3 regions of the Enterobacter sp. RIT637 genome follow, and region 2 is predicted to be linked to each of the others. Evidence: predicted binding sites of a transcription regulator. Region 2 holds the regulator's gene; each other region holds the start of a gene.

What was found. The regulator Fur, encoded in region 2, represses iron uptake genes when iron is present. The targets are predictions, from matches to a motif close to ATAATAATGAGAACNACTATCAA.
Region 1: a site for Fur is predicted at 3,532-3,554, ahead of exbB (tol-pal system-associated acyl-CoA thioesterase). Genes of this name have one in related genera too.
Region 3: a site for Fur is predicted at 1,815-1,837, ahead of K5E19_RS20495 (siderophore-interacting protein). Genes of this name have one in related genera too.

What each region holds. Positions count from the first base shown of each region.
Region 1 covers NZ_JAIHAZ010000009.1:80,054-90,041, forward strand. The annotation lists gene yqhD (alcohol dehydrogenase) at 1-234, opposite strand, end outside; gene K5E19_RS14565 (AraC family transcriptional regulator) at 430-1,329, shown strand; gene yghB (DedA family general envelope maintenance protein YghB) at 1,375-2,034, opposite strand; gene metC (cystathionine beta-lyase) at 2,177-3,364, opposite strand; gene exbB (tol-pal system-associated acyl-CoA thioesterase) at 3,616-4,347, shown strand; gene exbD (TonB system transport protein ExbD) at 4,352-4,777, shown strand; gene K5E19_RS14590 (cytoplasmic protein) at 4,824-5,282, opposite strand; gene K5E19_RS14595 (hypothetical protein) at 5,263-5,667, opposite strand; gene K5E19_RS14600 (ESA_00282 family adhesion-associated protein) at 5,772-6,275, shown strand; gene K5E19_RS14605 (TIGR00645 family protein) at 6,357-6,845, shown strand; gene K5E19_RS14610 (aldo/keto reductase) at 6,955-7,995, opposite strand; gene K5E19_RS14615 (methyl-accepting chemotaxis protein) at 8,226-9,770, shown strand; gene fucR (L-fucose operon activator) at 9,808-9,988, opposite strand, start outside.
Region 2 covers NZ_JAIHAZ010000003.1:159,198-169,185, reverse strand. The annotation lists gene speF (ornithine decarboxylase SpeF) at 1-864, shown strand, start outside; gene potE (putrescine-ornithine antiporter) at 861-2,174, shown strand; gene pgm (phosphoglucomutase (alpha-D-glucose-1,6-bisphosphate-dependent)) at 2,265-3,905, opposite strand; gene seqA (replication initiation negative regulator SeqA) at 3,930-4,478, opposite strand; gene ybfF (esterase) at 4,662-5,435, shown strand; gene ybfE (LexA regulated protein) at 5,564-5,851, shown strand; gene fldA (flavodoxin FldA) at 6,007-6,537, shown strand; gene fur (ferric iron uptake transcriptional regulator) at 6,829-7,275, shown strand; gene chiQ (ChiQ/YbfN family lipoprotein) at 7,380-7,706, opposite strand; gene chiP (chitoporin ChiP) at 7,757-9,154, opposite strand; gene glnS (glutamine--tRNA ligase) at 9,600-9,988, opposite strand, start outside.
Region 3 covers NZ_JAIHAZ010000019.1:42,461-52,448, forward strand. The annotation lists gene K5E19_RS20490 (DNA repair protein) at 1-1,002, shown strand, start outside; gene K5E19_RS20495 (siderophore-interacting protein) at 1,003-1,767, opposite strand; gene K5E19_RS20500 (PadR family transcriptional regulator) at 1,914-2,408, shown strand; gene K5E19_RS20505 (methyl-accepting chemotaxis protein) at 2,405-3,964, opposite strand; gene K5E19_RS20510 (PAS domain-containing methyl-accepting chemotaxis protein) at 4,293-5,813, opposite strand; gene ygjG (putrescine aminotransferase) at 6,240-7,619, shown strand; gene K5E19_RS20520 (helix-turn-helix domain-containing protein) at 7,658-8,260, opposite strand; gene K5E19_RS20525 (B3/4 domain-containing protein) at 8,303-8,989, shown strand; gene K5E19_RS20530 (dihydrodipicolinate synthase family protein) at 9,002-9,850, shown strand.

The DNA.
Region 1 (9,988 bases), on a different contig from region 2:
CACCGCGTTCATCAGCGTTTCGTAAGACGGGTTTGGCTCGATGCCGCCGAACTCACGCACGTCCAGACCGTCCAGGGCGCTGTAAACCTGATCCAGCACGCCGGTTTTTTTCACGCTGCCGCCACCGTAGGTGATCAGCACGCGGGCGTCCGCAGGGATTTGCGCACGCAGATCGGCGATAGCGTCTTTACCAAACAGAATGCGGGTTGGGGTGTGAAGATTAAAGTTGTTCATTGCTCGTTCCCTTTAGTGGGTGAAAAACCGTGGTGGCGCAGAGGGCGACCTGATGCTGCACATTGTGGCCGCCCGGGGCTATCCTCTCAATGCACATTCCTGCCGATGTCTTGCCCATTTCTACAGAGCGCTGGAGAAAGCGCGGAAAACGACGCACACTGTTAACGTCGGAAACCGTACCCGGAGTAACGTAAAATGAACCGCGAAGCGATCTGCCATCAGCTTACTGGGCAGATTAAAAGACTGATTGATAAAGAAAATGGTATCAGCGAACTGCTGCCGGATATTCGCCTGCTCTACGGCACCCAGCCCGGGACGCGCACGCCGGTGATGTACCAGCCGGGCATCGTTTTTCTCTTTTCCGGCCATAAAATTGGCTATATCAACGAGCGCGTGTTCCGCTACGACACCAATGAATATCTGCTCCTGACAGTACCTTTACCCTTCGAATGTGAAACCTTCGCGACAGAGGCGGTTCCGCTGGCCGGTATTCGCGTCAACGTCGATATTCTTCAGTTGCAGGAGCTGCTGATGGAGATAGGTGAAGACGAGTTCTTCCGGCCTTCGATGGCGTCGAGCGGGATTAACTCGGCGACGCTGTCGGAGGAGATCCTCTGCGCCATTGAGCGTCTGCTGGACGTGATGGAGAGGCCGCTGGACGCGCGTATTCTGGGCAAGCAGATTATCCGCGAAATTATTTACCATGTGCTGCTGGGGCCGGGCGGCGGTGCGTTACTGGCGCTGGTGAGCCGACAGACCCACTTCAGTCTGATCAGCCGCGTGCTCAAGCGTATCGAAAGCCAGTACACGGAAAACCTCAGCGTCGACCAGCTGGCGGCGGAAGCGAACATGAGCGTCTCGGCGTTTCACCATAACTTCAAATCGGTGACCAGCACCTCGCCGCTGCAGTACCTCAAAACCTACCGGCTGCACAAGGCGCGGATGCTGATGATCCACGACGGCATGAAGGCCAGCGCGGCGGCAATGCGCGTCGGCTATGAAAGCGCGTCGCAGTTTAGTCGGGAGTTTAAGCGCTACTTCGGCGTTACGCCGGGGGAAGATGCGTCACGCATCCGAACGATGCAGGGAGCCTGAGGGGAAACGTAGACCGGGTAAGCGGTAGCGCCACCCGGCTTTTGTTTATGCACTGCAGTACTTCTTCTTAATCACTACCGCAATCGTCCCCACCAGCCCTGCGACCAGCAGGAACATCGGCAACACCATCAGGAAGGTCATCACCTGATCTTCATGCTGCTTCACAAAGGGGATCATATTCAGCGCGTAGCCGAGCGAGGTCACCACGCCGACCCACAGCAGGGCGCTCAGCCAGTTGAAGAACTGGAAGCGGCGGTTGGACAGGCCGGAAATGCCCGCCATCGTCGGCAGAAGGGTGCGAACAAATGCCAGGAAACGCCCGGCCAGCAGCGCCAGCAGGCCGTGCCGGTCAAACATGCAGGTCGCACGCTGATGATATTTATGCGGCAGCTGCGCCAGCCAGCCTTTTACGACGCGCGTGTTCCCAAGCCATCGGCCCTGCAAATAGCTCAGCCAGCAGCCCAGGCTGGCGGCTGACGTGAGGATCACCATCGTCGGCGTGAAGTCCATCACTCCCTTGCCGATTAACGCGCCTGCGAGCAGAAGCAGGCTGTCACCGGGGAGGAACGAGGCTGGCAGTAATCCATTTTCCAGAAACAGCGTCGCGAACATCACGAAGTAAACAATCCCCACGACGTGCGGATCCGCCAGCGCGGCAAAATCGTGTTGCCAGAGCGCCGCAATAATATCTTGAATAACAGCCATGGACTTTCCTGTGGAACAGCAGATATAACGCTATTGTACTCCCGAATTGGCCCGCTGGGGTTGATCGCGGACGCAACTCATGCAGACTTTTCTGCTTGCAGTGTTCACAAAAACGTCCAGGAGTACATTTTCAGCCTGCACTCTACACGATACGTTCAAACCCTGCTGCTAAATCGGCAATCAAATCGTCAACATTTTCTAAACCAATATGCAGTCGGATCAGGGTGCCGCTGAAGTCCACTTCGCCGCCGGGGCGCAGGGCCGCAATCTGTTCCGGCTGGTTAGGTAGGATCAAGGATTCAAAGCCGCCCCAGGAGTAGGCCATGCTGAAGAGGGTAAAATTATCCAGATAGCTCGCCAGCTCGTCGTTGTTCAGCCGCTTTTTCAGCACGAAGGAGAACAGGCCGCTGCTGCCCGTAAAGTCACGTTGCCAGAATTCGTGGCCTTTACTGCCCGGTAGCGCAGGGTGATTCACGCGCTCCACCTGCGGATGCTGCGCCAGCCACTCAGCGATTCTCAGGCTACTTTCATGGTGCTGACGCAGACGAACCCCCAGCGTGCGGATGCCCCGGCTGGTCATGTAGGCTGTGTCGGCGTCCACCATTTGCCCCATCAGATAGGCGTTTTCACGCAGTTGGTCCCAGCAGCGCGCGTTGGACACCGCCGTGCCAATCATGCCGTCCGAGTGCCCAATCAGGTATTTGGTCGCCGCCTGAATCGAGATATCAATGTCGAACTCCAGCGCCTTAAACAGCACGCCTGCCGCCCAGGTGTTGTCGATCATGATAATCGCCTCTGGCGCTTTGCTGCGCACGGCCTTCACGATAGCGGGCACGTCGTGCACTTCCATGGTGATGGAGCCCGGCGATTCCAGAAACACAATGCGCGTGTTTGGCTGAATAAGTTCGGCAATGCCTTCCCCGATCAGCGGGTCAAACCAGCCGGTGGTCACGCCGAGCTTGCTGAGGATTTTGGTGCAGAAATCCTGGCTTGGCTCGTAGGCGGTGTTGGTCATCAGGATATGATCGCCCTGTTCCACAAATGCCAGAATGGTGTTAGCCACCGCCGCCGCGCCGCAGGGGAACAGTGCACAGCCCGCACCGCCTTCCAGCTCGCACATGGCTTCCTGCAGAGAAAAATGGGTTAGCGTGCCGCGACGACCATAAAACAGTCCGCCTTTCGCGCGGTTGCGTGTGGCGATTTTTTTCTCCTCAACCGTATCAAACACCAGCGAGGAGGCGCGTTGAATCACGCTGTTTACCGATCCCTGGGTGTATTTCTTGCTGCGTCCTGCCTGCACCAGCGTGGTATCAAGATGCTTCTTTGTCATGTTCGCTAACCCTGTTTTTATACGTCTGGACGTCCAGACTACCACGATTGTAAAAATGTGCACCCGCATGCTTATCGAATAAGCAGAAAATATTATGAAAAATACGCATAAGAAATTTTTACTGCGTAAGCGCAAGGAATGTGAGCGAAAATTACGGCACTATGTAAATACTAATGAGAACTACTATCAATTCGACGACGTTTTGATATTATTACGCTCAGATTTTGTGAATTGCGTCCTGGAGATACAGAGTGGGTAATAATTTGATGCAGACGGATCTCTCCGTTTGGGGCATGTATCATCATGCTGACATCGTGGTTAAGATTGTGATGATCGGCCTGATTCTGGCGTCCGTTGTCACCTGGGCTATTTTCTTCAGCAAGAGCGCCGAGCTGCTTTCTCAGAAGCGCCGCCTCAAGCGCGAACAGCAGCAGCTGGCCGAAGCCCGCTCTCTGGATCAGGCTTCTGATATGACCTCATCCTTCCATGCGAAAAGCCTGACCAGCATGTTAGTTAATGAAGCACAGAACGAGCTGGAACTCTCCGCAGGCAGTGAAGATAACGAAGGCATTAAAGAACGTACCGGCTTCCGTCTGGAACGCCGCGTCGCTGCCGTTGGTCGTCATATGGGCCGCGGTAATGGTTATCTGGCGACCATCGGGGCGATTTCTCCATTCGTCGGCCTGTTCGGTACCGTCTGGGGCATCATGAACAGCTTCATCGGCATCGCGCAGACTCAAACGACTAACCTGGCGGTGGTTGCACCAGGCATCGCAGAAGCGCTGCTGGCAACGGCCATCGGTCTGGTTGCCGCTATCCCAGCGGTGGTTATCTATAACATCTTCGCGCGTATGATCGGCAGCTACAAAGCGACCCTCGGTGACGTAGCCGCGCAGGTTCTGCTGCTGCAAAGCCGCGATTTAGACCTCAACGCCAGCGCGGTTAAACCGGTGCACGCGGCCTCCAAACTGCGCGTAGGTTGATTGTATGGCGATGCGTCTAAACGAAAATCTGGACGATAACGGCGAAATGCATGAGATCAACGTGACGCCGTTTATCGACGTCATGCTGGTTCTGCTGATTATCTTTATGGTGGCTGCCCCCCTGGCGACGGTCGACGTGAAGGTGAATCTCCCGGCCTCGTCCAGCCAGCCGCAGCCGCGCCCGGAAAAGCCTATCTATCTGTCGGTGAAAGCGGATAAATCCATGTTCCTGGGTAACGACCCGGTAACGGATGCGTCAGTCATTCCGGCGCTGGACCAGCTTACCGGCGGCAAGAAAGACACCACCGTCTTCTTCCGTGCAGATAAGACCGTCGACTATGAAACCATGATGAGGGTAATGGACACGCTGCATCAGGCGGGGTACCTGAAGATTGGTCTGGTCGGCGAAGAAAAAGCGGCCGCGAAATAAAACGAAGAGCTGGCGAAAGTCAGCTTTTTTTTGCACTGCGCAAAGGCTAGCGTTTTGTTTCGGCAAGGGCGACGGCGTGCGCGTCTTCATTGAGCGCGACGTGGGTGACGTTTGAGGTGTGATAATCCCCCTCAGACAGCTTACGGGTCAGGCGCAGCGTTGCGGTCTCTCTCGCCAGCAGATACTGATAGTTGGCCTCCAGGCGTCCCAGAAGCTTTTCTTTCAGCTCCGGGCGCTGCTCGATGATGGCATTCATCACGGCACCGTAGATCTCTTCTTTCACCTGTAATGGATAAATTTCGCGGCGGTTCTGCCATTTCAGGCGCACGAGCGTGGCCGGGATCGATACCAAATCCTGGGTAATACGCGTCATCTCTTCATTTTTACTCTTTTTTAATGCCTCGAGATTTTGCTTTAAGATAAATTCATCGCTTTTTTTATCATCTAAAGTCAAATAGACATTATTATCATTAACTGATTTCACGTTAATCTTCCCCGAAGTCATAAAAAATAGGGGCGTTTTTTTCACGGGTAATTAAATTAAGCCAAATTTCATTACCCATTTCATTTATTTCTTTAGTCTTTTCAGCCATTATTTGACTGAGCTGCTGGGCGTCTATTTCACCTTCGGCTTGCAGGTCGTTCAGCAGATGCGCCAGGGCTTCAATTTTCACAGCGCGAAATAAACGGTCTTTAATATGGCGGTCATGCTCCTCCAGCAACATATTACGAGATTTGCCCGTTCGGGAAACACCAATTAATATGTCGGACTCGAAATCGGAGAGCTTTCTTTTTCCCTGAGTAAAATTAGCCTCTTTTTCTTCTTTCGTCGGTTGCTGTTCCACAGGCGTAATGTGGTACTTAGCCGGGACAAGACTGTCGGGCAGCATTTTTTAATTTCCTTTAATTTCAACAGGGTGGGGTTGGTAAAGGCGTGAGATTCGTTGACAATAACATGAGGCAATTTTAAAATCAAAAAAAATGGAGCCTACCCATGAACAGCATTTTCTTTACGGTCATCACATTACTATTACTGACCGCTGGCGTGCTTTTATTGATGCAAGAGTTCAATAAAACGAAAGTGTCGCAAGACGCCAGTGAACCGCCGCAGCCTGAGTTGATGACAAAAGAGGAAGGAGAAGATCATTTCTCTGTATTGATGAACTCGGTGACGCCGGTTTGGTACTGGCGGGTGAACCATGAATATATCGACTTTTTGCACGCGACAATTAAGCGGATGAAAATGTCAGAAATTAATGACACGCCGGGATTATTTGAGGCCCAGCGCCGCTGCAGCGACCTGAATTCCGCGGTCTATAAATATTATGACAATATCAAAAAGCGTTGTCTTAATGGCGAGAAAGTCTCGTATTCCGACCTGGACGTATTAAACCTGCGCCAGTGTTTTCGCGAGTTCAGTCTGGAAGCCTACCCGGAGCTGGTGGTATTGGTCTGGCCGGAGTACGCGCATCCGGAGGTTAACCCGGAAGAGGTGTAAGCGTGGCGTTGGTTAGTTGTTGCAAACAGTGAGCATCGTTGAGATATACTGCCCGCTGGTTTCGTTTGCAGACAGGACTCTATGGAACGCTTTTTTGAAAACGCAATGTACGCCTCTCGCTGGCTACTGGCACCCGTCTATTTTGGCCTTTCCCTGGCACTGGTCGCGCTGAGCATAAAGTTCTTCCAGGAAATTTTTCACGTCTTGCCAAACATCTTCTCCATCGCCGAAGCGGACCTGATTCTGGTACTGCTGTCGCTGGTGGACATGACGCTGGTGGGCGGGCTGCTGGTGATGGTGATGTTCTCTGGCTATGAGAACTTCGTTTCCCAGCTCGATATCGCCGAGCACAAAGAGAAGCTCAACTGGCTGGGCAAAATGGATGCCTCGTCGCTGAAGAATAAAGTGGCCGCGTCGATTGTGGCGATCTCCTCTATTCATCTGTTGCGCGTGTTTATGGACGCGAAGAACGTTCCGGATAACAAACTGATGTGGTATGTGATCATCCACCTGACGTTCGTGCTTTCTGCGTTTGTGATGGGGTATCTGGATAAGATCAGTAAGAAATAAAGTAGACCTTACCCCTCACCCTGCCCTCTCCCCAGAGGGGAGAGGGTGTTCAAGTTCCCTCTCCCCTCTGGGGAGAGGGTAGGGTGAGGGGCGTGGGCATCAGACCGCGCTATTTATCCGACGACGCCTGCCACAAATTCAACTCCCCATCCGCCACGTGCTGGTCAATCTGCTTGAGTTCGTCCTCAGTAAAGCGCAGGTTTTCCAGCGCCTGAACGTTCTCTTCCAGCTGCTCCGGACGGCTCGCACCTATCAGCACCGACGTCACGCGTTCATCTTTCAGCAGCCAGCTCAGCGCCATCTGCGCCATGGTTTGCCCGCGCGCATGCGCCATGTCATTCAGCAGGTGCAGGCTATTAAGGTTGGCTTCGGTCAGCATTTTCTGCGTCAGGCCGCGCGCCTTATTGCCTTCGCGCTGCATGCGTGAACCTTCAGGAATGCCGTTCAGGTACTTTCCGGTCAGCAGACCCTGCGCCAGCGGGGTGAAGGCGATACAGCCCGTCCCGTTTGCTTCAAGCGCATCCAGCAAACCGGTCTTATCGACCCAGCGGTTAAGCAGGTTGTAAGACGGCTGGTGGATCAGCAGCGGAATTTTCCACTCGCGCAGCAGCTCGGCCATTTTCTGCGTACGCTCGGTTGAGTAGGAGGAGATGCCCACATACAGCGCTTTCCCACTCTGCACGGCGTGCGCCAGCGCTGAGGCCGTCTCTTCCATTGGCGTGTTTTCATCCACACGGTGGGAATAGAAAATATCCACATACTCCACACCCATGCGCTTCAGGCTCTGGTCGAGGCTGGCGAGCAGATATTTACGCGAACCGCCGGAACCATACGGCCCCGGCCACATGTCGTAGCCCGCTTTGGTGGAGATAATCAGCTCGTCGCGATACGCGCCAAAATCTTCGCGCAGGATGCGGCCAAAATTCTCCTCAGCGCTACCCGGCGGCGGCCCGTAGTTATTGGCGAGATCGAAATGGGTGATGCCGAGGTCGAAAGCTTTACGCAACAGCGCCCGCTGGGATTCCAGCGGCTGGACGTGACCGAAGCTATGCCACAGTCCCAGTGACAGCGCGGGCAGACGCAGGCCGCTTTTCCCGCAGTAGCGGTACTGCATATTCTCATAGCGGCCGGTGTAAGGGTGCCAGGACATGATGTCTCCTTTCTTATCGATGAATTTTCGAAACAGCGTTTTCATTCTGAACTTATCACATCACCCATTCCATCACTAAGCGTGGACATAATGGTTAACGGCAGCTGTGTGACCAGTGAAGCCACACTAATTAAAAATAATCACAAAAGGTTATAATTTCCGCGCTCCCTGCCGATAACGAGAGTAGTACTCGCCTCTGGGCGAACTCACCCTCTCGGCAAGGAAGACTTATGAATATGCTCCGTAATTTCACGATCCGCTTCGTCATGCTGACGATTCTTGGGATCTTTTGTTTAATGTGGGCGGGGGTTGGGCTATACAGCACCTGGTCACTGTCTCGCGTTTCTGATGGTAATGAAGTGGATCGGCAGCTGGTCAAACAGATGACGGTACTCAGCCAGGGCAACGATCAGTATTTCCGTTTCGTCACCCGCTTGAGCCGCGCAATGGAGGTCAAAGCCGCAGGCGGCACGCCGGACCTGGCTTCTGCCCAACAGGCGCTAAATAACATGAGTAAGAAGCTGGCCGAAATGAAGGCCATCTCCCCCGGCCCGATGGACGAACAGGTGTCTGCTCAGGTCATTAGCAGCTGGCAGGCGCTGCTCGATCGGGGCGTAACCCCGCAGATGCAGCAGGCGAAGCAGTCGCTGGACGGCTATCGCCAGCAGGCCAACAACGTCACGCCACCGCTGAGCCGCGCGTTCGGTGCCGCGGCGGAGAACTTTAACAACGCCGCCGCGAAGTCACTCGACAGCACCCGCGTGGTGGTGGACGGCCTGACCAGCATGACCCGCACGGTGATTATCGTCGCCACGATTATTGGCCTGCTGATCCTGCTCTTCACCGACCGCTATCTGGTGGCGATGCTGGTGAAACCGCTGGCGCGTATTCGCCAGCAGTTCCGCCAGATTGCCCAGGGCGATCTCAGCCAGCCGATTGAGCCGTTTGGCCGCAACTGCGTGGGACAGCTGGTTCCCTTACTGAGCGCCATGCAGGACAGCCTGCGTGAAGCGGTCAGCACGATTCGCTCCGGCAGCGAAAACATCTGGCGCGGCGCGACGGAGATCTCCAGCGGGAACAACGATCTCTCGTCCCGCACGGAAGAGCAGGCCGCCGCGCTGGAAGAGACCGCCGCGAGTATGGAGCAGCTTACGGCGACGGTAAAACTGAACGCCGAAAGCGCACGTCAGGCCAGCGAGCTGGCGGACGTGGCCTCGACCACCGCGAGCCGTGGCGGTTCGCTGGTGGAAGACGTGGTTACCACCATGAGCGGTATTTCTGACAGTTCGAAGAAGATCGCGGAAATCACCACCGTGATTAACAGCATTGCATTCCAGACCAATATCCTGGCGCTCAACGCAGCCGTCGAGGCGGCGCGCGCAGGGGAACAGGGTCGAGGCTTTGCCGTGGTTGCGGGAGAGGTGCGTAATCTGGCCAGCCGCAGCGCCAACGCCGCAAAAGAGATTGAAGGGCTGATCGCTGACTCCGTTTCCCGCGTAGAGCAGGGCGCGCGGCTGGTGAACGACACCGGCACGACCATGGAGGCCATTCTGCGCGACGTGACGGAAGTGACGACCATCATGAAGCAAATTGCGTCTGCGTCAGAAGAGCAAAGCAAGGGCATTTCTCAGGTGGGCATCGCTATCACCCAGATGGATGGCGTCACCCAACAGAACGCCTCGCTGGTGGAGCAGGTCTCTGCCGCTGCCGCTGCCCTGGAGCGCCAGACCGAAGAGCTTCAGCGCTCGGTGCAAAAATTCCGCCTCACCGCATAACCTTATCGGGTCAGGTCGCCTGTTGCGGCCTGACCCTTTATCCCCCTGAAAGACGATCCCGCTGAATCACCTGCGTCACCTGTGACAGCTGGCCTATCCTCACCTCACTTGACCGCTGGAATTTGCTTTTATCAATCAGCAGCAGCGACTGGCCTGCGCGGCTTAAGAGCAGCGATTTAAAGGCCGCGTTATGCTCCACCGGATCCCACAGCGTGCCC
Region 2 (9,988 bases):
GTGCCCGAGACGGTGGATGGCCGCACGTGGGAAAGCTGGGACACGGCGGAGATTGCAACCGATCTGCGCTTCTTCCACTTCGTGCCGGGTGAACGCTGGCACGCCTTTGAAGGCTACGCTGAGCACCAGTATTTTATCGACCCGTGTAAGCTGCTGCTGACCACGCCGGGTATCAACGCCCGCACCGGGGAATATGAGGACTTCGGCGTGCCAGCCACTATTCTTGCCAACTTCCTGCGTGAAAACGGCATCGTGCCGGAGAAATGCGATCTCAACTCAATCCTGTTCCTGCTCACGCCCGCGGAGGACATGGGCAAACTGCAGCAGCTGGTAGCTCAGCTGGTGCGCTTCGAAAAACTGCTCGAGAGCGATGTGCCGCTAAAAGAGGTCCTGCCTTCTCTCTATAAACAGCATCCGGAACGTTACGCCGGTTACACCCTGCGCCAGATCTGCCAGGAGATGCACGACCTGTACGCCCGCCACAACGTGAAACAGCTGCAGAAAGAGATGTTCCGCAAGTCTCACTTCCCGCGCGTCATGATGAACCCGCAAGAGGCGAACTATGCCTATCTGCGCGGCGAGGTCGAGCTGGTTTCACTGCGCGACGCGGAAGGCCGCATCGCCGCTGAAGGTGCACTTCCTTATCCACCGGGGGTGCTGTGCGTTGTGCCGGGTGAAGTCTGGGGTGGTTCCGTGCTGCGCTACTTTGCCGCGCTGGAAGAAGGCATCAACCTTCTGCCGGGCTTCGCGCCGGAGCTGCAGGGCGTGTACGTCGAGGAGTGTGACGGTCGCAAACAGGTTCGCTGCTACGTCATTAAACAACCCGCCGCTCAGCCCGCGCTGCTGAAAGGAGAAAAATTATGAGCAAGTCCAATAAGATGGGCGTGGTGCAGCTGACTATCCTCACCATGGTGAACATGATGGGCTCCGGGATTATCATGCTGCCAACCAAACTGGCAGAGGTGGGTACCATCTCTATCATCTCCTGGCTGGTGACGGCGGTCGGTTCAATGGCACTGGCGTGGGCGTTTGCCAAGTGCGGGATGTTCAGTCGTAAGTCAGGCGGCATGGGGGGCTACGCCGAATACGCCTTTGGCAAGTCGGGCAACTTTATGGCCAACTACACCTACGGGGTGTCGCTGCTGATCGCCAACGTGGCGATTGCCATCTCCGCCGTAGGTTACGGTACGGAACTGTTTGGCACAACGCTCAGCCCGGTGCAAATAGGGCTGGCGACCATCGGGGTGCTGTGGATCTGCACTGTGGCCAACTTTGGCGGCGCGCGCATCACCGGACAGCTCAGCAGCATCACCGTCTGGGGCGTGATTATTCCGGTAGTCGGCCTGTGCATCATCGGCTGGTTCTGGTTCAGCCCGACGCTGTACGCCAATTCCTGGAACCCGCACCACGTGCCGTTCTTTACCGCAGTGGGCTCTTCTATCGCCATGACGCTGTGGGCCTTCCTCGGTCTGGAATCCGCTTGTGCGAACGCGGAAGTGGTAGAGAACCCGGAGAAGAACGTGCCGATTGCGGTCCTCGGCGGCACGCTGGGCGCGGCGGTGATTTATATCGTCTCGACGAACGTGATTGCGGGCATCGTACCGAATATGGATCTGGCTAACTCCACGGCACCGTTCGGGCTGGCCTTCGCGCAAATGTTCACGCCTGAGGTCGGGAAAGTGATCATGGGACTGATGGTCATGTCCTGCTGCGGCTCGCTGCTCGGCTGGCAGTTCACCATTGCGCAGGTATTTAAATCTTCGGCTGACGAAGGTTACTTCCCGAAAATCTTCTCCCGCGTGAGCAAAGCCGATGCGCCGGTACAGGGCATGCTGGCGATCGTTATCTTCCAGAGCGGATTGTCGCTGATGACCATTAGCCCGTCGCTGAACAGCCAGTTCAACGTGCTGGTCAACCTGGCGGTGGTGACGAACATCATTCCGTACATTCTCTCGATGGCGGCGCTGGTGATCATTCAGAAGGTGGCGAAAGTCGATCCGCGCAAGGCGCGTGCGGCGAATATTGTGGCGCTGCTTGGGGCGATTTACAGCTTCTATGCGCTCTACTCGTCCGGTCAGGAGGCGATGCTGTACGGGGCGATGGTGACCTTTATGGGCTGGACGCTGTACGGTCTGGTGTCACCACGGTTTGAATTGAAGAACAAACATAGTTAAAAAAAAGCCCGGTGGCGCTAGCGCTTACCGGGCCTACGATAGCTGTTGTAGGCCGGGCAAACGCAGTGCCGCCCGGCACACAAACCGCACTTACGCGTTTTTCAGCACTTCGCTGACAATCTCTACCGCTTCTTTCTCAATCTGCTGACGATGCTCAGCGCCGAGGAAACTTTCACAATAGATTTTGTACGCATCTTCCGTACCGGATGGACGCGCGGCGAACCAGCCGTTTTCGGTCATCACTTTCAGACCACCGATAGACGCACCGTTGCCCGGTGCCGCCGTCAGACGCGCGGTGATCGGATCGCCTGCCAGGGTGCTTGCACTGACCATCTCCGGAGAGAGTTTGGACAGAGCGGCTTTCTGAGCAGAGGTCGCGCCAGCCTGAATGCGGTTATAGCTTGGCGCGCCAAAGCGTGCCGCCAGCTCGTTGTAATGTTCCTGCGGGTTCTTACCGGTGACCGCGGTGATTTCCGCCGCCAGCAGGCACATGATGATACCGTCTTTATCGGTTGACCACGGCGTGCCGTCGAAGCGCAGGAAGGACGCGCCCGCGCTCTCTTCACCGCCGAAGCCGAAGCTGCCGTCATGCAGACCGTCAACAAACCATTTGAAGCCCACCGGCACTTCCACCAGCTTGCGGCCCAGCGCCTCGACCACGCGGTCGATCATCGCAGAGGAGACCAGCGTTTTACCAACGGCTACCTCTTTGCCCCACTGCGGGCGGTGCTGGAACAGGTAGTTAATCGCCACCGCCAGATAGTGGTTCGGGTTCATCAGCCCTGCCGGGGTGACGATGCCGTGACGGTCATAATCCGGGTCGTTCGCAAACGCCAGGTCGAATTTATCGCGCAGCGCCAGCAGGCCCGCCATCGCACACTCGGAGGAGCAGTCCATACGGATCGCGCCGTCTTTATCGAGGTGCATAAAGCGGAAGGTCTGATCGACGTGATCGTTCACAATGGTCAGATCCAGCTTGTAGTGCTCTGCAATGCGCTTCCAGTATTCAATACCGGAGCCGCCCAGCGGATCCACGCCCAGCTTCAGACCGGCTTTCTGGATGGCCGCCATATCGACGATATCCGCCAGCCCTTCCACGAACGGCTGAACCAGATCCTGCTCTTTCACGTGACCGGACGCCATGGCGGCATCCAGAGAGATACGTTTAACGCCTTTCAGATCGTCGGCTAACAGGGCGTTCGCACGGTCTTCCACCACTTTGGTGACGTTGGTGTCTGCCGGGCCACCGTTAGGCGGGTTGTATTTAATGCCGCCGTCGTCTGGCGGGTTATGAGATGGCGTAATGACGATACCGTCAGCCTGTGCGCCACCTTTTTTATTGTGCACGAGGATTGCGTTAGAGACCGCAGGCGTTGGCGTGAAGCCGTTGTTCTCCTGAACAATCACATCCACACCGTTCGCTGCCAGCACTTCCAGCACGGAAATAAACGCCGGCTCAGACAGGGCGTGAGTATCTTTACCCACGTAGCATGGACCGGTGACGCCATTTTTGGCGCGCTCTTCCGCGATGGCCTGGGCAATGGCCAGAATGTGCGGTTCGTTAAAGCTATGGCGCGCCGCGCTGCCGCGGTGACCAGATGTACCGAACTTCACTGCGTGTTCTGCGTTGCCCACGACCGGTTTCAGCACGTAATACTGCGCGGTCAGTTGAGCGACGTTAATCAAATCGCTTTGTTGTGCAGGTTGGCCTGCACGGCTGTGATTTGCCATTGCCTGGTCCTTTTGATGCAAGGGTTAAATTGTACCGCAAACCTTTTCAATCAATTCCGCCGGGAACTGCATGGACTGCATGATGTGTTCAACCATGCTGCACTTGCGGCCCGTATTGGTATTGGTGATGACCCAGTACGGTGTGCCAGGGACATGTTTAGGTTTGGTTTGATTGCCATTTTGTAACAGCGTCTGTTCGTCGCCCGCGAAATAGACGCGGGTGCGACCGTGCAGCGACTCGGTCGCTTCTGCAAACGCTTTGTTATCCAGTGAATGAAGTGTAGACAGCACGAGCATAAAGCGGTTAACCGCCTTTTTCTGCTCTGCATATTCATCAGACAGCAGCAGTTCTCGTACTGCGCGCACTTTATCTTTTGCCGGTATTACGGCAGGTTTTGCTTGTGCAACAACGCTCGGCTGAGACACGACATCTTTTGTGACAGGGGTAGCAGGCTGTGAGGCGGCGGAAATTTTAAGCATACGCCGTAAAATGTCGGACGCGCTCTCCCCAATATGCCGCGTCTGGCTGGCAATAAACTGATAGAGTTCGTCATCAACTTCGATTGTTTTCATCTTAATCCAGTGCGATATCTTATCTGAATACAAGTCGTTGGGATTATAAGGTCAAATCCCAACAGCGGATAGCGTCAAACCCGGCAGGCGGCAAAAGTCAGATTAAACTGGATCCTTGCAGCCAGGCGGCAGAATGGTCAACATGATACCCTAACCTGACATACGTAAAAAAAGAACTTTGCCATGAAATTGAATACCCGAGCGCAATCTGCACAATCGCCGAACAATAATTCTCCCATCGTACTGGTTCACGGGCTGTTTGGTAGCCTCGATAACCTGGGCGTGCTGGCGCGCGATCTGGTTTCCGACCACGATATTTTGCAGGTTGATATGCGCAACCACGGTCTTTCCGGGCGTTCAGACGAGATGACCTACGCGGCGATGGCGCAGGATCTGCTGGATACGCTGGATGCACATAACCTGCAGAAGGTAACGCTGATCGGGCATTCCATGGGTGGCAAAGCGGTGATGGCCCTTACGGCGCTTGCGCCGGAGCGTATCAACGGGCTGGTGGTGATTGACGTCGCGCCCGTGGATTATGACGTCCGCCGTCACGATGAGATTTTTGCCGCCATTAATGCGGTCACAGAAGCGGGCGTCGCGACGCGCCAGCAGGCTGCCGCCGTGATGCGTGAGCATCTGGATGAGGAAGGCGTCGTGCAGTTCCTGCTAAAGTCGTATGTTGATGGGCAATGGCGTTTTAACGTGCCGGTGCTGTGGGAACAGTACAACAACATCGTGGGCTGGGAAACCGTCCCCGCATGGCCACACCCTACCCTCTTTATTCGCGGCGGAAACTCGCCTTACGTTACCGACGCCTACCGCTACACGCTGCTGGCCCAATTCCCGCAGGCTCGCGCCCACGTGATTGCCGGTGCCGGGCACTGGGTTCACGCCGAAAAACCGGACGCCGTACTGCGCGCCATTCGTCGCTATCTCTCTGATACTGCAAATTGATTAAAAAGAGAGCGACTGGAAGGTTGTGGGCTTCCAGTCGTTGGCGTGCCGTTTTCGGTGATGTATGATGGCGCGCTTATCGCCCGGGCATTAGCAGGGCGGCGTATTTCCCCCGAAGTCTCAGAATCATGGCCAAAGAACAAACGGACCGTACGACACTAGATCTGTTCGCGAATGAGCGTCGACCGGGACGACCGAAAACGAATCCGCTTTCGCGCGATGAACAGCTGCGTATTAATAAACGCAACCAGCTTAAACGCGATAAAAATCGTGGGCTTAAGCGTGTCGAACTGAAGCTGAACGCCGATGCCGTCGATGCACTAAATGAGCTGGCCGAGGCGCGTAACATCAGCCGCAGCGAACTGATTGAAGAGATGTTAATCACCCAACTTGAGACATTGCGCAGCAAGGCATAAGTCTGAAAATTCCTTTTATTTCCCTTTTCATGTAGCACAGAGTGCAGTCCTGCGCGATAGCTGTTTCCGCAGGGTTGCCTGTTCTGCTATTATTGCCCTTATCCGTGGACAAATTGCGCCACCATACCATTAAGTTTCAAGAGGTTATTTTACTCATGGCAATCATCGGCATTTTCTTCGGCAGTGATACCGGCAATACCGAAAATATCGCAAAAAACATTCAAAAACAGCTCGGTAAAGACGTTGCCGATGTGCACGACATCGCCAAGAGCAGCAAAGAAGATCTCGAAGGTTATGACATCCTGCTGCTGGGTATCCCGACCTGGTACTACGGTGAAGCACAGTGTGACTGGGACGATTTCTTCCCAACCCTGGAAGAAGTTGACTTCAACGGTAAGCTGGTCGCGCTGTTCGGTTGCGGCGATCAGGAAGACTACGCAGAATACTTCTGTGACGCACTGGGCACCATCCGCGACATCATTGAACCACACGGTGCGGTGATTGTCGGCCACTGGCCAACGGCGGGTTACCACTTTGAAGCCTCTAAAGGCCTGGCAGACGACGACCACTTTGTCGGCCTGGCCATCGACGAAGACCGTCAGCCGGAACTGACCGCTGAACGCGTTGAGAAATGGGTTAAGCAGATCCGTGAAGAGCTGAACCTCGACGACATTCTTAACGCCTGATTTCCCGGTGGCGCAACTCAGGTTGCGCCCGTTTACCAGGTAAAACCGATTAAATTAATTGCTACAAACTTTTAACTTTTTCGTTCAGACCTGTACAATATCCCCCTGGTAAAAAGTGGATGCCATCGAACAAGTTTGTTGGTGATACCACGTTTTTATAAGCATACTTTGCTTGAGACTTGCAGTTTTCATTTAGCCATGGCAGTTCTATAATGAGACGCATTATCCCAAGTGCATTTTCTGTCACTTCTTCTTTAGAAGTGAATCGTTTAGCAACAGGACAGATTCCGCATGACTGACAACAATACCGCATTAAAGAAGGCTGGCCTGAAAGTAACGCTTCCTCGGTTAAAAATCCTTGAAGTGCTTCAGGGGCCAGACAATCACCATGTCAGTGCGGAAGACCTCTACAAACGTCTTATCGACATGGGTGAAGAGATTGGGCTGGCAACCGTGTATCGTGTGCTGAACCAGTTCGATGACGCGGGCATTGTTACCCGTCATAACTTCGAGGGCGGTAAATCCGTTTTCGAGCTGACCCAACAGCACCATCACGATCACCTGATCTGCCTCGATTGTGGCAAGGTTATTGAATTTAGCGATGATTCCATCGAATCACGCCAGCGTGAAATCGCCGCTCGTCATGGCATTCGCCTGACCAACCACAGCCTGTACCTGTATGGTCACTGCGCTGAAGGCGATTGCCGTGAAGACGACCACGCGCACGACGCGAAATAATATCGTGTTTATACTCTGAGCCAGCCGTAAGGTTGGCTTTTTTTTTGCCTGTTTTTGGGCAAAAAAAAAGCCCGGTGGCACAGCGCCACCGGGCGTAAAGCAACTTATTTATTGTTACTGCGAATATCGCTCCAGATCTTATCGCAACGCTTCGCCACTTCCTGATCGTTACCGGTTTTACGTGCCTGAATGCAGGCCTGGTAATCCATCACGCGAACATTCTCCTGCGTCGCAAACTGCTCATGCGCTTTCTCTTTCTTCAGCACGTCCAGCACGCTCTGACAGGCTTCGATTTTCTCCGGCGACCCTTCCGCTGTATTGATACAGGCGCTATAGGCCTCCTTCAGGCGGGAATCTTCTTTTGGTGCCTCAGTCTGAGCACACGCCACCAGCCCTGATGCCAGCAACGCGACGATTACGATTTTTTTCATCATGTGCAGTCTCCATACCGGCGGGACAACATTACCCGCCGGTGTGTTCATCAGAAGATAGTGAATGGCGCGATGACCATGAATTTCACGTCACGTTCATCCTGGAAGATGTTGCCGTAACCGCCCGCGTAGCTCGGGATATCGGAGTGGTTGTCATACTGCGTGAAGTGCAGTTTGAACATCGTCCCTTTTGCACGTCCATCCTGCAGGGTGTAGATCGCATCCAGGCTGTAAGAAGACTCTTTCAGACGATAGTTTGGATCGTAGTACGCGTCCGGTGTTGCCATATCCGCAGGTTTTGCGTCCCAGGCGTAAGCGTAAGAGGCACCCACCGCCCAGCCAGGCAGGTTCCAGTTTTTCAGGTCATACATCGCACCGAAGAACACCGCTTTTTCGCCGTCGGCGTTGAAGTCAGAGCGGTTATCCCACCAGATGTCGAGACGACCGTTCGAGGACGCGTAGGTTGGCGTCATACGCTGCAGGAAATAGCCCTGCTGCCCTTCTGCCTTCACCCATGTTCCTTCCAGACGTAAATCAACCTGGCCCACTTTGTAGCCGAAGGTCAGCGCCTGCAGCCATGCAGTGCCGTCATAGATATCGTTAACGGTGCCATTGCTGGCTTTATCGCGCGTGCCGTAGAACTGGTAGCTGGTGCTCAGCGGGCTGCCCACAACATCAAATTTGTAGCTGGCTTTAGCAAAATACTGATCGATATAACCTTCCGCCTGACCAAATGCAGCTTCCAGGACCAGATCGTTTTTGAAGTCGTATTTCGCGCCCAGCGAGTGGAGGTAATCGACTTTGGTTTTCTTATCGTTCTGGTAGAACTTGTCCATCTCAATGTGCCACGGTGCTTTGTACTCGTTGGTCCACATATAGGAGAAGCTCAACGCACCCGCATCGCCGTAGTCAAAGTTAGCCCCGGCTTCCGCGCCCTGGTAGGTACCCGGCATAAAGCTCCAGTGCGGCGCTAACAGCGTTTGGCCGGTTGGCTGAATATAGCCCCCACGTGCCCATACCGGGCCGTATTTGAATTTCGCTGCTGCCTTGTACAGGCTGACACCGCTTTTATCGCCAGACCAGTCTTCTTTATACGCTTTGTTACTGGAGGAGAAGGCGATTTCGTTCGGGTGGCCGCTGTCACCGTTTTCCGCCATTTCAATGGCGGTGAACGCAGCAATATCCAGACCGAACATATCCGCGGCATAGCCTGACTGGAAATCCAGATTGGCGTTCCAGGTCGAGTGCGAAAGGTTGGTTTTGTATTTGTCTTCAGTGACGTCTTTACGGTCACGCTCACGCTGCCAGTAATAAATACCGCCCGTGAGGGTAGAATCATCGATGAAGCCTTCTGCCTTAGCTTCTGGGGTGATCGCCAGGCTCGACATTGCTGTCACACCGGCGATAGCCAGCGCCAGCGCACTACGTTTGCCACTGAACGTACGCATAGATTATTCCTCTTTGACGAATTAAAACGCCTCAACGGCGAAAATATAAAAGACCAAAAGGTCAGGGTAGTTAGAAATACCCTCGAATTAACTACCGCCTTTAGGTTATTTTTCGCGACGCGAATTATCAATGCTTTTCCGTGGGCAAAAGTCAGGATTATGACGAAGTGCACATAATTCGTAGTGCTTTGTAACATTTAGAGGAGAGCGAGGATTGGCGGGGAAATATCAGAAATTTCAGCGGGTAGCGCAGGTACTTGCTGTTTATTTTTCATCCTTTATGTATTTCGTAAAAATACAAACTTTTTTTAGAAAAATAAGTAGCACCTCATTGACCTCATATTTTAACGGCTGATCTTTAAGCCCTGGCTTAATACCATGATCATTAAATAAAAAAAACGCCGCAATAAGCGGCGTTTGTCTCTCCTTGACCAGAGCAGCAATATTATTCGCCGATCTTAGCCCAGGTGTCACGCAGGCCGACGGTACGGTTAAATACCGGTTTTTCTGCGGTGCTGTAACGGCTGTCCAGACAGAAGTAACCTTCACGCTCGAACTGGAACGCTTTACCCGCTTCCGCCGCTTTCAGCGACGGCTCAGCGTAACCCTGTTTGATAACAAGTGATTCCGGGTTAATGGTCGCCAGGAAATCGTCAGCCGCGCCTGGGTTAGGCACGCTGAACAGACGGTCATACAGACGGATCTCAACTGGCAGCGCATGGGAAGCGCTCACCCAGTGAATAACGCCCTTCACCTTACGGCCATCAGCAGGGTCTTTACTCAGCGTTTCTGCATCGTAAGAACAGAAGATGGTAGTGATGTTACCTTCCGCAT
Region 3 (9,988 bases), on a different contig from region 2:
GCCATCACCGCGTGGCTGCAGGGCCAGCGCGCCGTGACCCCGTGGCGTGACCCGCAGGTGGCCGCCAGCAAGCTGGAGCTGAAGGCGCTGGAAGAGCGTCTGCGCGATCTGATTGACCGCCGCAACGCCCGCGTGCAGCAGCTTGACGAGTTCAACGATCTCTATTTCTCCCGTCTCGGGCCGCTGATGCAGCAGATCCTCGCCCTGCGTAAAACGCTGGCGGAGCTAAACCTGCGCCGTCAGCAGGCGGAGGCGCGTCGGCGCGAAGAAGATTATCGCCGCTGTCAGCGCTATATGGCGCAGGCCGTGGAGGTGCTGGCAACGCTCACCCAGCGCTGGCGCGATCTCCCGGCGGATTCCGTACAGGCTGCCGAGGCGCGTAAACAACTGCAGCAGCAAAGCAACCTGATTGCCAATCTGCTGGCCGAAGCTCTGGAGCTGGAGAACGGCTTAACGCGTGAAGAAGAGCCCGCGCGCCAGGCGCGCGATGAGGCTAACGAAGAGTACGAGAAGTATCGCGAGCAGCATCACGATGCCGAAGTGCGTCTGCGCAAAGGGAAAGATCTCTCGGAAGAGGATAGGAACGAGCTGAAGCGCCTGTGGCGTCAGGCGAGCAAGCTATGCCACCCGGATCTGGTGGCAGACGATCTGAAAGAAGAAGCTAACACCATGATGGTGCAGCTCAACCAGGCCAAACAGCGCGGGGATGTGAAAGCGATCCGCTCACTGGTGGCGCGTCTGCAGCAGGGCTTTGAGCCAATGATGGCGAGCGACAGGCTGAACGATCTGGAGCGTATCCGCAAAAAAATGGCGCAGGTGCGCGACCAAATCGACACCCTGGTGAACGAGCTGGCGGAACTGGAGAAAGAAGAATCCTGGCTGCTGGTGTCGTCGCTGAACAATATGGAAGCCTACTTTGCCCAGCAGGAGAAGGCGCTGCACGAGGTCCGCGCCTCGCTCGAACATCAGGTAAGCGAAGCGCAGCTGGAATCCGCAGCCTGACTATTTAGCGTGCCAGTATGCGCTGGCACGCACCAGCTGTTGGTCAATCGCGTCGGTTTCAAACCGGCGGCTCAGGTTTTTCACCACCTTCCCTTCCCCGGTCAGCCAGATAAAGTAATCCTTTTCGGGCACGCTCAGCGTCGCCAGATGATCAGCCACCGCCTGAGGGTTGTGGCCCACAATCCAGGTGATGTTGAATTCACTCAGGTGCGCCAGATAGTCCTGATAAGATCCGTCCCCCACGGTCACGGCCGCATGAACGTCCGGGCGTACCGACAGTTTTGCGATGCCTTCTAAACGGCGGCGCAACGCGGGCATCCCGGACTCATCGCATACGTACAGCTGCCAGGCATAATCTTCCGGCACCACCAGCGATCCGCGTGGCCCACCGATAGTGAGTTTGCCGCCAGGTTTGGCTGCGACCGCCCAGTTGCTGGCAACGCCGCCATCATGAACGAAGAAATCCAGTACCAGCTCATTTTTTTCCTCATCGAACAGTGGCGTATAGTCACGCGCCTGCGGGCGCACGCCGTCACCCCAGTCGATGCCTTCATCGGTAACAACGGGCGGAACAAAGGTCGTGCCCGGCGCCGGGAAAAAGACCTTGGTATGGTCGTCGAAGCCGCGGGAGCTAAAGCCCTCCAGTGCCTCACCGCCGAGCACAACGCGCTGGAAGCCAGCGCTGACGCGCTCGACGCGCAGGACGTTCAGCTCGCGAAAGCGCAGATCGTTGCGGACACGTTGAGGGTAACGGGTTGATGTCATTTTTATGCCCTTCTCAGGTGAATACGATATATCGAAATTGTTTTTTAATGATAATGATTGCTATTAACCAGGAATGCAAGATCTTTTAGATTGCATCTGAATATATCTAAGATATAGTTTAGATATATCAAATTGAGAGGGTCACTATGCGACACGAACATGAAGGCGGTGGACGCCGACCGCGCTTTTTCGGCCACGGCGATCTGCGTCTGGTGATACTGGATATCCTTACCCGCAACGCCAGCCACGGTTATGAGCTGATCAAAGAGATCGAGAACCTGACGCAGGGGAACTACACGCCAAGCCCGGGCGTGATCTACCCAACCCTGGATTATCTGCAGGATCAGGCCTTTATCACCATTACGGAAGAAGAGAACGGCCGTAAGAAGATTGCGATAACCGCCGAAGGACAACGCTGGCTGGATGAAAACCGGGAACAGCTGGAACAGATCCAGGTGCGCATCAAAGCGCGCAGCGTCGGCTTCCAGCTGCGAAAAAACCCGCAGATGAAGCGGGCACTGGATAACTTTAAAGCAGTGTTAGACCTGAAGGTGAATCAGGGAGAGCTCAGCGACGCGCAGCTCAAGCAGATTATCGGCGTCATTGACCGCGCGGCGCTTGAGATTTCCCAGCTGGATTAAGCCGGTGCGTGCTCGCTCACGCGGAAGACGCGTACAAGCTCTTTCAGGTGCATCGCCTGCTCATTCAGCGATGCCGCCGCCGCAACGGACTCCTCCACCAGCGCGGAGTTCTGCTGGGTGGTGGCGTCAATCAGGCCAATCGCACTGTTGATCTGCGAAATGCCTTCCGTCTGCTCGTGGCTGGCCTGACGGATCTCACGCAGAATCACGTCCATCTCCTCCACGTTGCCGACCATCCCGTTGATCAGCCCGCTGGCTTTTTCGACCAGGTTCATCCCGTCCTGGGTCTGGCTGGTGGAGCTTTCAATCAGCTGGCGGATTTCACTCGCTGAAGAGGCGCTCTTCTGTGCCAGCTGGCGCACTTCGCCCGCAACCACCGCAAAGCCACGCCCGTGCTCTCCTGCGCGCGCCGCCTCGACCGCCGCGTTCAGCGCCAGAATATTGGTCTGGAAGGCAATGGCGTCGATCAGGTCGATAATGTCGGACATCCGGTTAGACGTTTCGTTAATCAGGCGCATTTTGCTGGTCACCTGCTTCATCATCTCACCGTTGTTTTTCACCACCATGGCGGCATCGGCAGAGAGGTTGGTCGCTTCCCCGGTGTGCGACGCGGTGTTTTTCACCGTCGCGGTGATCTGCTCCATTGAGGCAGCCGTCTGCTCGACGGAACTGGCCTGCTCTTCCGTGCGCGCGGCCAGATCCTGGTTGCCTGCGACAATCTGCGCGGCGGCGCTGGAGATGTTCTCCGAGCCGGTCTGCACCTGCTGCACGATCTCCAGCAGACGGGTTTTCATCTCCATCAGTGCATGCAGCAACAGGCCGGTTTCGTCTTTGCCGTGAGACGTAATGCTGCCGGTCAGATCACCATCGGCAATGGCTTCAGCAAAGCTCACCGCCTCGCCAAGCGGCCGGGTAATGGAGCGCACGATAAACCAGCCAATCAGGCTGCCCGCCGCCACGCTGAAGAGCGTGATCAGAAGCAGCAGCATGCGGTTGGTTCGGAAATCACCGTCCACCTGCGCGCCCGCGCTCTGCATCTCGTCGTTTTGGATGGCGATCAGCGCCTGCACCTTCGCTTTGTAAGCCTGCTGCACGGTGAGGGTGTTGGTCATCATCTCCTGGATAGCGCCCGCACGGTTGTTGTTCTGCACCGCCTGCAAAATGCGGTAGCGCGAGTCCAGATACTGCTGGCGCACGCTGCGGATATCCGCCAGGACCTGCTGAGACTTCGGATCCTGCAACGCGTTGTTTAGCTCGCCCAGGATCACCGTAATGTGCTCGCTGATCTCTTTCAGACGCTGCTGAGATTGCCCCGTGTAGGTGCCCTGCTCGTCCAGCAGCATAAGCTGCTGCGTGCTTATAAATTCCTGGAAGTTGTCGATTAGCTGGTTGGCTTTTACCGTGGTTGGATAATCGTGGGTAATGATAGTCTGCATCCCGTTGTTCGCCCGATTCAGGCTCAGCAAAGAGACGCTCGCACTGACGATCATCAGAACAATAAAGAACTCGAACGCCAGAAATAATTTCGTGCCGATCTTTACGTCATGTAAGAACATATTTACTCCATCGATGTGATTATTTCTCAGACGATCACCGTTATCGGTAACGAACGCGCTAACTTTATGACTTTGATCGTTTTTTTATTTCATAACCATCACAATGGATAGGTACAGTCTATTAATTTTGGCGCATCGATCGTTGCGTAACCACCAGAGAGGGCATTTCTGAAATAGCGTCGGGGAAAACTGACTTAGGCAGGCATAAATAACTGAGCGGATTTTTTTAGTTATTTAATATCACATTAACAATAAACGTTAAAAATTATCACATTAAAAAGCCGTTTATACCTGATGGTATAAACGGCTTTTCTGGAACATTACTGACTCAATGGAGCACGGTCACGGCATCTTTGAGACGTCCCGCACGGTGCTTCACCATGGCGGAGATCTGCGCGCTCTCCTCTACCAGGTCCGCATTTTTCTGCGTGATACTGTCCAGTTCGGCAACGGCCCGGGTCAGCTCGGACAGACCGGTAGCCTGTTCGGACGTGGCGTGGCTAATCTGGGCAATAAGCTGCGTGACGTTTTTCACCTGCTCAACAATGTCATCCATTGTGCGGCCTGCCGCGTGAACCTGATCGGAGCCGGACTGTACCTTGCTGGCGCTGGCGTCAATCAGCTTACGGATATCGTTGGCCGCATTGGCGCTACGGCTGGCGAGGTGGCGAACCTCACCGGCCACGACCGCAAAGCCTTTGCCCTGTTCGCCCGCACGTGCCGCTTCCACTGCTGCGTTCAGCGCCAGAATATTGGTCTGGAAAGCGATGTCATTGATAAGCGAAGTGATCGAGCCAATCTGCTGGGTGCTGTCAGCAATATCATCCATGGTTTTCACCACCGTCTGCATCGCATTTCCACCTTTGGTCGCCGCGCTGCTGGCCGCCACGGAGAGCTTATCGACTTCGGCAGCGGTTTCAGAGTTGCTTTGTACCGAGGCAGCCATCTGATTCATCGTCGCCACGGTCTGCTGCACATTGGTGACGGTCTGCCGCGTGCGGTCGTTGAGATCGTCATTTCCCTGCGCCAGCTTATCGCTGCCATCGCGCACGCTCACCACCTGGCTTGATACATCATTGATTAACCAGCGGCACATCAGCCCCAGCTGTCCAATCGCGCGCAGCGTCAGCCCCAGCTCGTCGCTGCGGTTCAGGTGCTGCACGCTGTTACGCTCACCCGTCGCAACCTTCAGCGCCTGACGCGCAACATTTTCCACCGGGCGGACAATCTGCTGCTCGAACAGCATCGTCCCCGCGACCATCACGACGGCAGCAGCCACCAGCGAAGGCCAACCCGCAGAGGTGAACGCCAGCGTGGCAGCCATTACCGCAAACAGCGCCGCCATGACGCTACGAACCCGCCAGCGCAGCGGCATAGCCGGTAACTTCCCGAGCCAGCCTTTGCGCACCACCAGCCCTTTATGGATACGTTTTTTACAGCGGCCTTCATTGAGCGCTTGATATAAAGGCTCCACGGTCGCAATCTCTTCCGCCGTCGCTCTTGTGCGAATCGACATATAGCCGGTCATTTTCCCGTGGCGCACCATCGGCACGGCGTTCGCCCGCACCCAGTAGTGGTCGCCGTTTTTGCGGCGGTTTTTGACAATCCCGCTCCAGGGTTCCCCCTGCTGCAGCGTGTACCACATGTCGGCGAAGGCCGCTTTCGGCATGTCGGGGTGACGCACCATGTTGTGCGGCTGTCCCATCAGCTCTTCGAGCGTATAGCCACTCACCTGCACAAAGGTGTCGTTGGCATGGGTCATGTAGCTCTGGAGATCGGTAGTCGACATAAGAGTGGTGTCACTATCCAGAGGGTATTCATTCTGGGTGACAAAGGATGGAGAAGACATGGCGGGCATTCCTTGCAGGTTATTCGAGTGTTAATTTTGTGGTTTATTGTTTTTTCGGCGGTTACAAATTTATCTTTAGTTGTTAAATCCGATCGAGATCGCAAATTTCAGTTAAACCGCACTTTCTGTACGCTTTTCTAATCGATTGATTTAAAATACTTTCGTACAGAAATTACCTGCAAAGCATGATCTGTTAACGCCCACTTAAGTGGCATCTTTCGCACCACTCCGGTGCAATTGACCCCATCCATCGCAATCTCCCCCCTTCCCCTTCATCCCGTCAGGCTTGTATCGGCATGATTAAATATTGCGCAACATTATTTTAACCTGGCGTTTATCCCGATTTTCGTTAAGTCCGCTGAAGTGGCGTAATCCCTGCAATACTTAACGCAGTATCATGTGATACGCGATCCCCGGGAGCATATTTTGAACAGGTTACCTTCCAGCGCCTCGGCTCTTGCCTGTACCGCGCACGCACTGAATCTCATTGAGAAGCGAACGCTCGATCATGAGGAGATGAAACAACTTAACCGAGAGGTCATCGATTACTTTAAAGAGCATGTGAATCCTGGTTTTCTGGAGTATCGCAAATCTGTTACCGCCGGCGGGGATTACGGAGCCGTAGAGTGGCAAGCGGGAAGTCTGAACACGCTTGTCGACACCCAGGGACAGGAGTTTATCGATTGCCTGGGTGGTTTTGGTATTTTCAACGTGGGGCACCGTAATCCAGTTGTGGTTTCCGCCGTACAGAATCAACTTGCGAAACAACCTCTCCATAGCCAGGAGCTGCTTGACCCGCTTCGCGCCATGCTCGCGAAAACGCTGGCGGCCTTAACGCCCGGCAAACTGAAATACAGCTTCTTTAGCAACAGCGGCACGGAATCGGTCGAAGCGGCGATTAAGCTCGCCAAGGCCTACCAGTCGCCGCGCGGGAAATTCACTTTTATCGCCACCAGCGGCGCGTTCCACGGGAAATCCCTGGGCGCACTGTCGGCGACCGCCAAATCGACCTTCCGCAAACCGTTTATGCCGCTGCTGCCGGGCTTCCGCCACGTGCCGTTTGGCGACATTAACGCCATGCGCACCGTGCTGAGTGAATGCCGTAAAACCGGCGACGATGTGGCAGCGGTGATCCTGGAGCCTATCCAGGGTGAAGGCGGCGTGATCTTGCCTCCGCAGGGCTATCTGCCCGCCATCCGTCAGCTGTGCGATGAGTTTGGCGCGCTGCTGATCCTCGACGAAGTGCAAACCGGGATGGGACGTACCGGCAAGATGTTTGCCTGCGAGCATGAAAACGTTCAGCCGGACATCCTGTGCCTGGCGAAGGCGCTCGGCGGCGGCGTGATGCCAATAGGTGCGACGGTAGCGACGGAAGAGGTGTTCTCGGTGCTGTTCGACAACCCGTTCCTGCATACCACCACCTTTGGCGGCAACCCGCTGGCCTGCGCGGCAGCGCTGGCGACCATCAACGTGCTGCTGGAGCAAAACCTGCCTGCGCAGGCGGAGCAGAAAGGCGACATGCTGCTGGACGGCTTCCGCCAGCTGGGCCGGGAATACCCGGACCTGGTGCAGGAGGCGCGCGGTAAAGGGATGCTCATGGCAATTGAGTTTGTCGACAACGAAATCGGCTACAGCTTCGCGAGCGAGATGTTCCGTCAGCGGGTGCTGGTGGCCGGGACGCTCAACAACTCGAAAACCATCCGCATTGAGCCACCGCTGACGCTGACCATTGAGCAGTGTGAGCAGGTGCTGAAAGCGGCGCGCAAAGCGCTGGCAGCGCTCAGGGTGAGCGTGGAAGAGGCGTAATCAACGCCGGGTGGCGCTACGCTTACCCGGCCTACTTTTCAACGGTGAAACTCCGCCACCGTCATAGTGAAGCGCAGCACGCTCTCCCCTTCGTTCGCATAACCGTGCGCCGCTTCGGTTTTCGCCACCGCCGACGCGCCAGCATTCACCTGCGTAACCGTCTCATCCACCGTCAGCGTCAACACGCCCTCGTTCACGTGCAGCAGCTCAAAGGTTCCCGCCGGATGCCCTGTCGAGGTGAAATACTCTCCTGGATGCATCTCCCACTGCCACAGCTCAATCATGTCCGGGCCCGCGGTGCCTGCCAGCAGCCTGGCGTAACCGCCCTGTGCACCCTGCCAGAGAACCGGGATCGCCGCTTCTTCAATAATGTGCACCAGCGGCTCGCTGGAGACGTTGACGATATCTGCTACGGAGATGCCGAGCGCGGCGGCCAGTTTGCACAGAATGGCGATACTGGGGTTGGCTGCGCCCTTTTCGATCTCCACCAGCATCCCTTTGCTGACGCTGGCGCGCCGCGAAAGCTCGTCCAGCGACAGTTTTTTTTCTTTACGCCAGTTGCGGATGCGGTTCGCCACGGCCAGGCTTACCTGGGCAACATCGGCACCCGAGCCAGTCATTATATTGACTTTATCAGTCATTGGTCACTACCATGGTATAAAACAGTCAATACAGGATTATTTATGTCTCTCGTAACGCCGTCAATAGATTCGCGACTTGCCGACATTGCGCCCGGCTTTCGGGCGCTGAGCATTCTGGTTGAAGCCGCGCCGATTACCCACCCGGAGGTTGCCCCCGCCGCGCTGGCGCAGGCCTGCCAGCAGATGTTGAATGATGATGTGCCGTGGGCTGATGCACACCTTTCAGACTGGGATGAGGTATTTAAAGCCTTCGGCGCAAAACCGAAACGCACGCCCTGTTCCGCCGCGGCCCTGCGCAAGCGGGTACTGAAAGACGGTTTGCTGCCATCGCTGGATCCGGTCGTGGATATCTATAACGCGGTGAGCATTCGCTATGCAGTTCCGGTGGGCGGGGAAAATCTCGCGGCGTACTCGGGCGCGCCGCGCCTGACGCTGTCCGACGGCAGCGAGCCGTTTGATACCTTTAAAGAGGGCCAGCCGGTGGTGGAATACCCGGATGCTGGAGAGGTTATCTGGCGCGACGACCTCGGCGTCACCTGCCGCCGCTGGAACTGGCGACAGGGAGTACGTACCCGTCTGGACAGCCAGGCGCAATCTATGTGGTTTATTCTTGAAAGTCTGCCGTCAATGCCGCTTGCGGCACTGGAAGAGGCGGGAGAAGAGCTGGTCAATAACCTGCAGCGGCTGATGCCGGGAGCCACGGTTCAGGTTCAACTGCTGACGCTGTAAGAGGACAACACGATGTTTCACGGATTAAGCGCTTTTCCGTTAACGCCCCTGAAGGAGGGGATGTTTGACGAGCAGTCCTTCATCAATCTTCTGCGCCCCGTGGTCGACGCTGGCGTGGATTCACTGGGCGTTTTGGGCTCAACGGGAAGTTATGCCTATCTGACCGTAGAAGAGCGCGGTCGGATCGCACGCTGCGCGGTGGCGCATGCCGATGACATTCCGGTCATCGTCAGCATTGGCGCATTACGGCTGGACGATATTCTGCGTCTGGCTGACGACGCGCAATCGGCAGGCGTCTCCGGCGTGCTGCTGGCACCCGTGTCGTACCAGCGATTAACGGAAGACGAAGTGTTTAATCTCTATGAAACGGTGACCCGCCGGATCTCCGTACCGCTGTGCATTTACGATAATCCCGCCACGACCGGTTTTTCGTTCAGCGATGAACTGTTATTTGCCGCCGCGGCTCTGCCGAATATAGGGTCCATAAAGCTTGGCCGCGTGCCGGAGGACCTGTCGCAGGTACGCGCTCGTCTTCCTGATCCCGTCACGCTGGGCATCGCCGGTGACTGGCGAGCGGCCTCCGCCCTGCAGGCCGGGTTTGACGTCTGGTACTCGGTGGTCGGCGGGTTGTTTCCGCAGACAGCGCTGGCAATTACCCGTTCGAAAGAGTCGGCACAATCCGAGCGGCTGGAGCCGCTTTGGGAATTGTTCCGTCGATACGGCAGCTTACGGGTGGTAGCGGCAGCGGCAGAAATGCTGGGGAAAGTTGAAACACCGGCGCTCCCCTTCCCGCTTCAGGCTCTTCAGGGTGAGCCGCGCGAAGCGCTTGCTGCGATACTTGCGGATCTGGCGCTGGCCTGAACAACGCCGGGTGACGCTCGCGCTTACCCGGCCTACAAAATCAACACAGCCTCGCACCCGTAGGCCCGGTAAGCGTTAGCGCCACCGGGCAAACACCGCACCATCCCGCACCCGTAGGCCCGGTAAGCGCAGCGCCAC